Linked DNA regions of Tolumonas auensis DSM 9187. Each later gene encodes a partner of the first gene's protein in a complex. Links are inferred from orthologs where the notes say so. Each region holds a gene or a part of one and is shown in the gene's direction. Other genes may lie near its edges.

The links. The genes of interacting proteins can lie anywhere in the genome.
Region 2: the proteins of prc (region 1) and nlpI are in contact, whole or in part, in a solved structure (PDB 5WQL), measured with the Escherichia coli proteins. The link is inferred for Tolumonas auensis DSM 9187 from one-to-one orthologs.

Annotation. Positions count from the first base shown.
Region 1 is NC_012691.1:1,179,166-1,184,353, forward strand. Bases 1,339-4,258 are described here. They hold prc (carboxy terminal-processing peptidase), read left to right. Parts: upstream 1,339-1,752; coding sequence 1,753-3,765; downstream 3,766-4,258. Other genes in these bases: proQ (RNA chaperone ProQ), read left to right, coding at 1,339-1,744; purT (formate-dependent phosphoribosylglycinamide formyltransferase), read left to right, coding at 3,900-4,258. Outside these bases: TOLA_RS05565 (SurA N-terminal domain-containing protein), read left to right, coding at 1-986; more of proQ, read left to right, coding at 1,202-1,338; more of purT, read left to right, coding at 4,259-5,084; TOLA_RS05585 (methylated-DNA--[protein]-cysteine S-methyltransferase), read left to right, coding at 5,100-5,188. UniProt on the Escherichia coli protein: Involved in the cleavage of a C-terminal peptide of 11 residues from the precursor form of penicillin-binding protein 3 (PBP3). May be involved in protection of the bacterium from thermal and osmotic stresses.
Region 2 is NC_012691.1:2,210,518-2,214,543, reverse strand. What follows is about bases 1,134-4,026. They hold nlpI (lipoprotein NlpI), read left to right. Parts: upstream 1,134-2,060; coding sequence 2,061-2,993; downstream 2,994-4,026. Other genes in these bases: ubiU (ubiquinone anaerobic biosynthesis protein UbiU), read right to left, coding at 3,954-4,026; TOLA_RS10290 (U32 family peptidase), read right to left, coding at 3,075-3,944; TOLA_RS10300 (rhodanese-like domain-containing protein), read left to right, coding at 1,597-1,971; secF (protein translocase subunit SecF), read left to right, coding at 1,134-1,542. Outside these bases: protein translocase subunit SecD, read left to right, coding at 1-587; more of secF, read left to right, coding at 598-1,133. UniProt on the Escherichia coli protein: May be involved in cell division. May play a role in bacterial septation or regulation of cell wall degradation during cell division. Negatively controls the production of extracellular DNA (eDNA).

The DNA of each region.
Region 1 (5,188 bases):
AATCTGCTGATACTCTCTCTGCGCGTCAGGGTGGCGAATTAGACTGGTTTGAAAAAGGCGTTATGGATCCTGCTTTCGAAACAGCAGCTTTTGCCTTAAACCAGAAAAATGAACTGTCCGCTGTGGTTAAGTCTGCTTTCGGTTATCACATCATCAAGCTGCTGGATAAACAGGATGCTATCGAAACACCTTATGACAAGGTAGTGACGATTGTCCGTCAGAAGTTTGTTGATGAAAAAGCGAAAGAGCTGTTTGCTGATCAACAGCAAAAACTGTCAGATATTGGCTTTGAAAATCCTGATTCACTGGATGCAGTCGCTGAAGGTTTGAAGCTTCCGCTCCAGAAAACGGATTTTATTGCTGCACAGCAGTTACCGGCTGAGATCAATGTTCCTGCGGTAAAAGAGCAGGCCTTTGCTGAAAAGTTACGTGATGAAAACACTAACTCTGAAGTTATCTCAGTGTCGGATACTGTCGCGGTTATGCTGCACGTGATTGATTATAAACCAAGCAGTGCTAAACCACTGTCTGAAGTGAAAGATCTGGTTGTCGCTAAATTGCGTGCAACGAAAGCGGCAGAAAAAGCACATACTGAAGCGATGGCATTGCTGGAAAAAGTGAAAGCGGGTCAGTCGATTGACGAACAGCTCACTAAGCTCAACGCTAAAGTTGAAGAGAAAAAAGGCTTGGCCCGTTTTGGAACGGATATCCCGGCTCCGCTGGCTCAGGCTGTGTTCAAACTGGCAAAACCGGCTGATAAAGTGGTGAGCGCTGGTCTGTATGCAGATGAAGAGGGTAATCAGTCTGTGCTGGTGTTAGAAAAAGTGATTTCTGCGCCTGAAACAGCTGACGCTCCGTTACAGCAAGGATTGTCTGAGCAATTAGTCAAGCTGAAGCAGGAAGAGACGTATGGCGCGTTGATTGAGGAATTGCGACAGAAAGCAAAAATCAAATATGCCGCTGTAACCCCGGAATCAGCTGACTGATTTGTGACAAAATAAGGCAGAAGATATTTCTTCTGCCTTATTTTTCGATACATAAAAAAATATGTGTAAAACGCGATAAGCATTCGTCAGAATGCGTAAGTGAAAGAAAGCCAGGCGTTGAAAATAGTGTATAAGCACAGTATAACGTTCTTATATTTTATCGTGTCTGCTACTTGAATTACTGATACAACCATCTTGATTAGTTAAGGTCGTAAATGGAAAACAACGAAAAAATCACCAACAGCAAAGAATTGATCGCATATCTTTCAGAACTGTTTCCTGCTTGTTTTATAGCTACAGGTGAAGCCCGTCCGCTGAAAATTGGTATTTTCCAGGATCTGGCTGCCCGAATGGCTGACGACCCAAGAGTTTCCAAAACTTTACTGCGTTCAGCATTGCGTCAATACACCTCGAGCTGGCGTTATCTGCATGGTTTGCGTCCGGGAAATATGCGGGTTGATCTGGATGGTAATCCTGCTGGTGAGCTGACAGAAGAGCATGTCACCCATGCCAAGACGGCACTGAAAGAAAGCAAAGATAAAATCTTTTCTTCCCGCCGTAAAACCCCAGGTAAACCAGCTAAGCCGAAAAGACCAGTTGTTGATATTTCTACTCTGAAAACTGGGCAACAGATTAAAGTGATGCTTGGCAAATCTCCGGTTACAGGTAGTATCAAAGAAGTTACCCGCGATGACGTTCAGGTTGAATTGTCTTCGGGTATGCAGGTGCGCGTTAAAGCGGAACACCTGGTTCCTTAAGGAGCGCTATTTTGAGAGTAAATTTGTTCAAGAGCACTGCAGTTGCACTTGGCGTATTCTATGTGGGGTTATCATATGCGGTGGCCCCACCGATATCTGAAGATTCTTTGCTGCCACTAGCGCAGGAAGAACAACACTCAATTGCCAGTAAACGTATTTCTGCTTTATTCACCTGCAGCCACTACAAGCATTTTGTTCTTGATGACCAGATTTCACAGCGGATTTTTGATCTTTATCTTCAGGCTTTAGATTATAACCGTAGTGTGTTGCTGGCTGCTGATGTTGCCAATTTCGACTCTTTCCGTAATCAGTTCGATGATGCCTTGCAAAGCGGCGATCTTAAAAATGCCTATGCGATGTATAATCTGAGCACAAAGCGTCGTTATGAGCGTTACTCTTATGCACTGTCATTACTCGATCAACCTATGTCATTTGATGTGACAGACAAATATGAGTTTGATCGTAGTAAGAGCGCCTGGGCTAAAGATGAAGCCGAGATGAATGAGATTTGGCGGCAACGAGTCAAATACGATGAGCTGAATCTGAAACTGGCGGGCAAAAAACCGGCAGAAATTAAAGATCTGCTGATCAAGCGCTATAGCAACGCAATCAAACGCCTGAAACAAGATGAAAGTGAAGATGTCTTTCAGGCTGTGATGAATTCTTTTGCGCGTTCTATTGATCCGCATACCAGTTATCTTTCTCCACGTAATGCAGACCGTTTCAATTCTGAAATGAATCTTTCTCTGGAAGGGATTGGTGCTGTATTACAGGCGGATGATGATTTTACTGTTGTCCGTTCACTGATTCCTGGTGGTCCGGCAGATAAAACCAAATTGTTACGGCCGGATGATCGCATTACAGGTGTGGCTCAGGATCGCGGCAAGGTTATTGATGTTATCGGCTGGCGTCTGGATGATGTGGTTGAACTGATCAAAGGCCGTAAAGGCACTAAGGTTCGCCTTGAAATTCAGCGTGGTAAAGGTGCTACGCATCAGACACAGCTGATTGAGTTGACCCGCGATAAGGTTCGTCTGGAAGATCGGGCAGCTAAATCACAGGTCATCAAATCTGAAGGCAAGAAAATAGGCGTTATCGAAGTGCCTAGTTTCTATGTCAATCTGCATCTGGATGTGCAGAAAGAGCTGACTAAGCTCAAGGCACAGAAAATTGATGGCTTACTGATCGATTTGCGGAATGATGGCGGTGGCGCATTAACTGAAGCGACTGAACTCACCGGACTGTTCATGAAACAGGGCCCTGTAGTGCAGATCCGCGACACAATGGGTCGCGTCGCTGTTAACGAAGATACTGACGGCAAGTCATATTATGATGGCCCGATGACAGTATTGATTGATCGTTATAGTGCTTCGGCTTCAGAGATTTTCGCTGCGGCAATGAATGACTATGGTCGTGCTCTGATTATTGGTGAGAATAGTTTTGGCAAAGGCACTGTGCAGCAGCATCGTGCATTAGGCAAAATTTATGACTTCTTCGATAATGAGTTGGGTCATATTCAGTACACAATTGCCAAGTTCTATCGTATTGATGGTGGCAGCACCCAGAATAAAGGGGTGCAACCGGATATCAATTTCCCTCCGCTGACTGATCCGACTGAAACCGGTGAAAGCGTGGAGCTGAATGCATTGCCATGGGACAAGATCGAAGCTGCTCAATACACCAAACTGGGTGATTTCACTGCGTTGCTGCCGAAACTGAAAGAGGCTCATCAGCAACGGGTGAAAAACGATCCTGAGTTTAAATATGCTGAAGAAGATATCGCCTGGTATCAGGCTGAAAAGAGCAAGAAATATATTTCTCTCAATGAAGCTGAACGTATAAAAACCCGGGATGAGCAGGATCATAAGGCATTGCAACGTGCTAATGAGCGTCTGACCCGGATGGGTAAACCAATGGTGAAATCACTGACTGATATCCCGACGGATATGAAATTCCCGGATGGTTATCTCAAAGAAGCAGCAAATATCACTGCTGATTTGGTCAGGCTGAGTAAATCCTGATATTTTCACCAAGGGGATGAGCGATCATCCCCTTTCTTTTTGCGCTATCTTTTCTGCTTCTGGTTGCTCTGTTGTCAGATATTTGTATGATCGGCAGGTCAAACTTCCGTTATTTCACTCAGGGAACAGAGATTATGTCTTTTCTAGGAACTCCATATTCCAATGGCGCTACTCGTGCAATGCTGCTGGGCTCCGGCGAGCTGGGCAAAGAAGTTGCAATTGAATTACAGCGTCTTGGTGTGGAGGTTATTGCGGTCGATCGCTATGCCAATGCTCCGGCAATGCAGGTCGCTCACCGTAGCCATGTGATCTCTATGCTTGATGGAGAGGCACTGAGTCAGTTGGTGCAACAGGAAAAACCACACTTCATCATTCCGGAAATTGAAGCGATTGCGACTGAAACCCTGCAGAAACTGGAGCAGGAAGGTTTTAATGTCGTACCAACCGCTTTAGCTACCCGCCTGACTATGGATCGTGAAGGTATTCGCCGGCTGGCAGCTGAAACGCTGAAGTTGCCAACTTCCCCCTATTTTTTTGCTGAAACAGAAGCTGAATATCAGCAGGCTGTGGAGCAGATTGGCTTTCCATGCGTGATTAAGCCGGTCATGAGTTCTTCCGGCAAAGGTCAGAGTGTTGTCCGTAAGGCTGATCAGGTCGCCGTTGCCTGGCAATATGCTCAGGAAGGCGGCCGAGCAGGTCGTGGTCGTGTCATCGTAGAAGGTTTTGTACCTTTCGATTATGAAATCACACTGCTGACCGTGAGTGCCGTAGATGGTATTCATTTCTGTGCGCCGATCGGTCATCGTCAGGAAGATGGTGATTACCGCGAATCCTGGCAGCCACAGGTGATGAGTGATGCCTTGCTGGAAAAATCTCAGCATGTGGCTCGTGAAGTGGTAAAAGCACTGGGCGGTTATGGTCTGTTCGGTGTTGAGCTGTTTATCAAAGGTGATGAAGTCTACTTCAGTGAAGTTTCTCCTCGTCCGCATGATACCGGCATGGTGACACTGATTTCACAGGATATGTCTGAGTTTGCATTGCATGTACGTGCAATTCTGGGCTTGCCGATCGGTAAGATCACTCAGTATGGTCCGGCGGCATCTGCCGTTGTGCTGCGTGAGGGGAATTCTACTGATATCCGTTATGGTAACTTGCCAGCTGCTCTGGCTCAGATCCCTGGTGCGCAGTTACGCCTGTTCGGTAAACCGGAAATTGCCGGTCGTCGCCGTCTGGGTGTTGCTTTGGTCCGGGCTGAAAATGTTGAACTTGCGATTGAGCAGGCAAAACAGGTTGCAGCTGCCGTAGACGTAAAATTCTGATAGACAGGTAATATGATGATGATTGCAATCTGCTATTTTCAGTCACCGGTCGGTTATTTGCGCTTGCAGGCGGATGATGAGGGATTGCAGTCGTTATTACTGAA
Region 2 (4,026 bases), 1.0 Mb from region 1 along the record:
CACTGTTACTGCGTTCCGGTGCATTGACCGCGCCGATTCAGATCGTGGAAGAACGGACGATTGGTCCGAGCATGGGTCAGGCAAATATCGATAGCGGTCTGTCTGCTCTGGGTATGGGTACGCTGATCCTGGTTATCTTCATGGCCATTTATTACAAGCTGTTCGGTGTGGTGGCTAACATCGCGTTGATGTTTAACGTGGTGCTCATGATCGGGGTGATGTCGATGATCCCGGGCGCGACGATGACCCTCCCTGGTATTGCGGGTATCGTATTGACACTGGGTATGGCTGTTGATGCTAACGTATTGATATATGAACGTATCCGTGAAGAACTCAGAGCGGGGCGTGGTGTGCAGCAAGCTATACACCTTGGCTATGAGCGTGCGTTTGCCACTATCGCTGACTCAAACATCACTACCTTTATCACCGCATTGATTCTGTTCGCTGTGGGTACAGGTCCGGTTCGTGGTTTTGCGCTGGTACTGATGATTGGTATTTTATGCTCAATGTTCACCGCCATTACCGGCAGTCGTGCGATCGTTAACCTCATCTGGGGCGGTCGGAAAGTCAAAGACCTGTCGATCTAAGGGGATAGTCATGTTTCAGCTGTTAAAACCGGGACACACCATTCCTTTTATGCGATTGGCGTTACCGTCTACTATTTTCTCCTGCATCCTGATTTTGTTGTCGATTTTTACGATTGCAACCAAAGGATTTAACTGGGGACTGGACTTTACCGGCGGCACCATTGCTGAACTTAAATTCAGTAAACCGGCAGATTTGGATGTGGTTCGTTCTGCGCTGAATAAGCAGGGGCTTGAAGGTGCAGTGGTACAGTATTACGGTTCTACCAAAGATGTCGTGATCCGTATTGCGCCTAAAGGTGAACTGACGCAGCAGAAAATTACTGATGGAGTTCAGAAAGGTGCCTCTGAGATCGACAGTAGTGTGAATTTGAGCCGTATCGAATATGTCGGTCCGTCTGTGGGTGAAGAACTGGCAAATCAGGGCTTCCTGGCCATTCTGGCCGCTCTGGGCTGTATTCTGGTCTATGTGGCATTGCGATTTGAATGGCGTATGGCTACTGGTGCGGTACTGTCGCTGGCGCATGACATTTTGATCACACTGGCGGTGTTCTCATGGACACAAATGGAGTTTGATCTGAACGTACTGGCTGCGGTGCTGACCGTGGTAGGTTACTCACTGAACGATACCATCGTGGTCTTTGACCGTGTTCGTGAAAATGCCCGCCGTATCCGTAATGAAACTATGCGTAACATCATTGATATCTCAATGACTGAAACGCTGAGCCGTACGTTGATCACTTCGGGTACAACTCTGATCACTGTTATCGCCCTGTTCTGGAAGGGCGGTCCGATGATCCACGGTTTCTCTACAGCCCTGCTGATTGGTATCGGATTCGGGACTTACTCTTCTATCTATGTTGCCAGTGCCTGGGCAATGTATCTGAAGATGAGCCGTGAAGATCTGATGCCGAAAACAGTTGAGAAAGAAGGCGAAGAAGAGCGTTACGAACCCTAATTTGTTATTTTTGAAGAGCGCCCAGAGCGCTCTTTTTTCTTGGCAGGAATGACTATGCAACACAATCCGCGTTTTTTGGCGCTGGTTAATGAAGTTCGCCAGCGGGTGGATGAGGTCGATGTTCATCAGGTTAAACGCTGGATGGAACAAAGCCGTCCTTTTGTATTACTGGATGTACGGGAAGAGAGTGAATGGAATAAGGGCCATTTACCTTCGGCGCAATATATGGGCCGGGGAATTCTGGAACGGGATATTGAAACCAGCTTTCCTGAACTGGATACACCGTTAGTTCTGTATTGCGGAGGGGGTTTTCGTTCTGTCTTGGCGGCGGATAATTTACAGCAAATGGGCTACCGCGATGTCATCAGTATGGATGGCGGTTACCGTGGCTGGAAGGATGCCGGATATCCTGTTGAGGAAGACTTCTGAAACTCTGGATTTATCAATAAGATCGCATGACAAAGTAGCTATACAGGCATAACATTAAAATATCAAGCCGAGCAGGTCTGGAGTTGTCGTTGGAATTATGGAATCAGTTAGGACGCCTGAGTTGCGTCTTCATTGTATGTGCTCTGGCAGGATGTAGCAGTCACAGCGATGTGTTATCCGCAAATGCAAAAAATATGCAGCCCCCCTCAGTTGTTCTGGCAACACCTTTACAGGTGACCTATCAGAATGAACTGGCATTGGCGCGTTTAGGTCAGTTACTGGCGACCAATGATCTGAACAGTGACCAGCGTGCTGCACTTTTTTATGAGCGCGGGATGATGTTTGATAAAGTTGGTTTGCGCACCATGGCGCGGATTGATTTTTCCCGGGCATTACGGGAAAAGCCTGATTTTGCCGAAGCGTATAATTTTATCGGGGTATATCTGACACAGCAGCAGGATTTTGATAATGCATACGATGCATTTGATTCTGCACTGGAGCTGGCTCCTGGGTATGATTACGCCTATCTGAACCGTGGTATCGCGCTGTATTATGCGCATCGTCCCGAACTTGCTATTAAAGATATGGAAGTGTTCCAGCAGCGTAAACCAGACGATCCTTATCGCGCGCTATGGTTGTTCCTGACTGAAGCACAGCTGGATCGTAATAAGGCGATGCAGTCGCTGGTCAAACGATATGATGAGCATCGTAGTGACGAATGGGGCTGGAATATCGTTAAGGTCTATACCGGTAAGCAGGATCCTGCCGAATTCATCCGTCGTATTGCCGACAGTACGGACAGTAACCGCCAGTTAGCTGAACATCTGTGTGAAGCTTATTTCTATCTGGCAAAATTATCGCAGTTACAGGGTAATACCGATGCAGCGGATGCGTACTTCAAGTTATCGTTGGCAAACAATGTGTTTGATTTTATAGAACATCGCTATGCATTGCTTGAGTTACAACTGGCTAATCAGGCACCAAACAGTTATCCGGAAGAACTCGATTTTGAAGCCGAATAACAGATGTGAACTGGTTTAAAAGAAAGGCATCCGATGGATGCCTTTCTTATTGGTGCACTCAGAATTAACAATCAGTCACCATTAGCAAAGCTGCATGCCAGCCACTTGTTGCCAGTACCCGTTACATTCTCTGGCTGGTAGCGGATGATGGATTGGATTCTGTAGCTGAGTCTGGAATTTATCGAGCCAGGACAGTGTCTCTTTTTCCGGACTGAGCCGGACAATATCAACCAGACCTTCCATCTCGGGTAACTGGTTGATCAGGTTGTAGCAATGACCGGATTGGGTTTGAATGCCATTCAGGACAAAAACCTGTTCGCCTTCCTGACTGTCAGCGGTGAGCCCCTGCGGGTATTGCAGACAGGCCAGCTGGCAATCATCTTTAGCCCGGTCCAGTGCCCGTGCGGTAAAACAACGGGCGGAATAAGCCAGTGGCATATGACCATAGGCAAACACTTCGACCTCAAACTGATCGCGTAAACCGCGCTCAGTGCATTCCTGCAGTAATTCAGTCAGCCAGTCACGGGAAAGTTCTACCGGCATGGTCCAGCGTTGCATGCCTTTTTTCAGCAGCAGCGCGATCACGTCAGCGTTGTAACAATTGATAGCCGGGCCGCATACAAACGGAACTTTCTGCTCATAAGCCAGTTGTACCGCGCCGAGATCATTGGCCTCGACCATACAACTGCCGTTCTCGATCCAGCGTTGCATCTCTTTAAGCTCTGACGGGCTTTGAATTAACGCTAATGTCGAAAGAATCACGCGCTTTCCGGTGTTCTGCAGCTCACGAGCCAGATCCATCCAGTCGGTTAATTTCATTTCACGGCGTTTGCTGCAGACGGTTTCACCTAAATAAATATCAGTCGCCACACTTTGGCTGGCTTGCTGATAGAAGGCTTCAACATCTGTTTTTGGCCAGTAATAAAGCAGAGGGCCAAGAGAAAAATGCATGTTAACTCCTTATTGCCACTTCCGGTGATAAGCACCCAGGGTGGTCTGACTACCTTCGGAAACAGCCGCTAACTGTTTATCC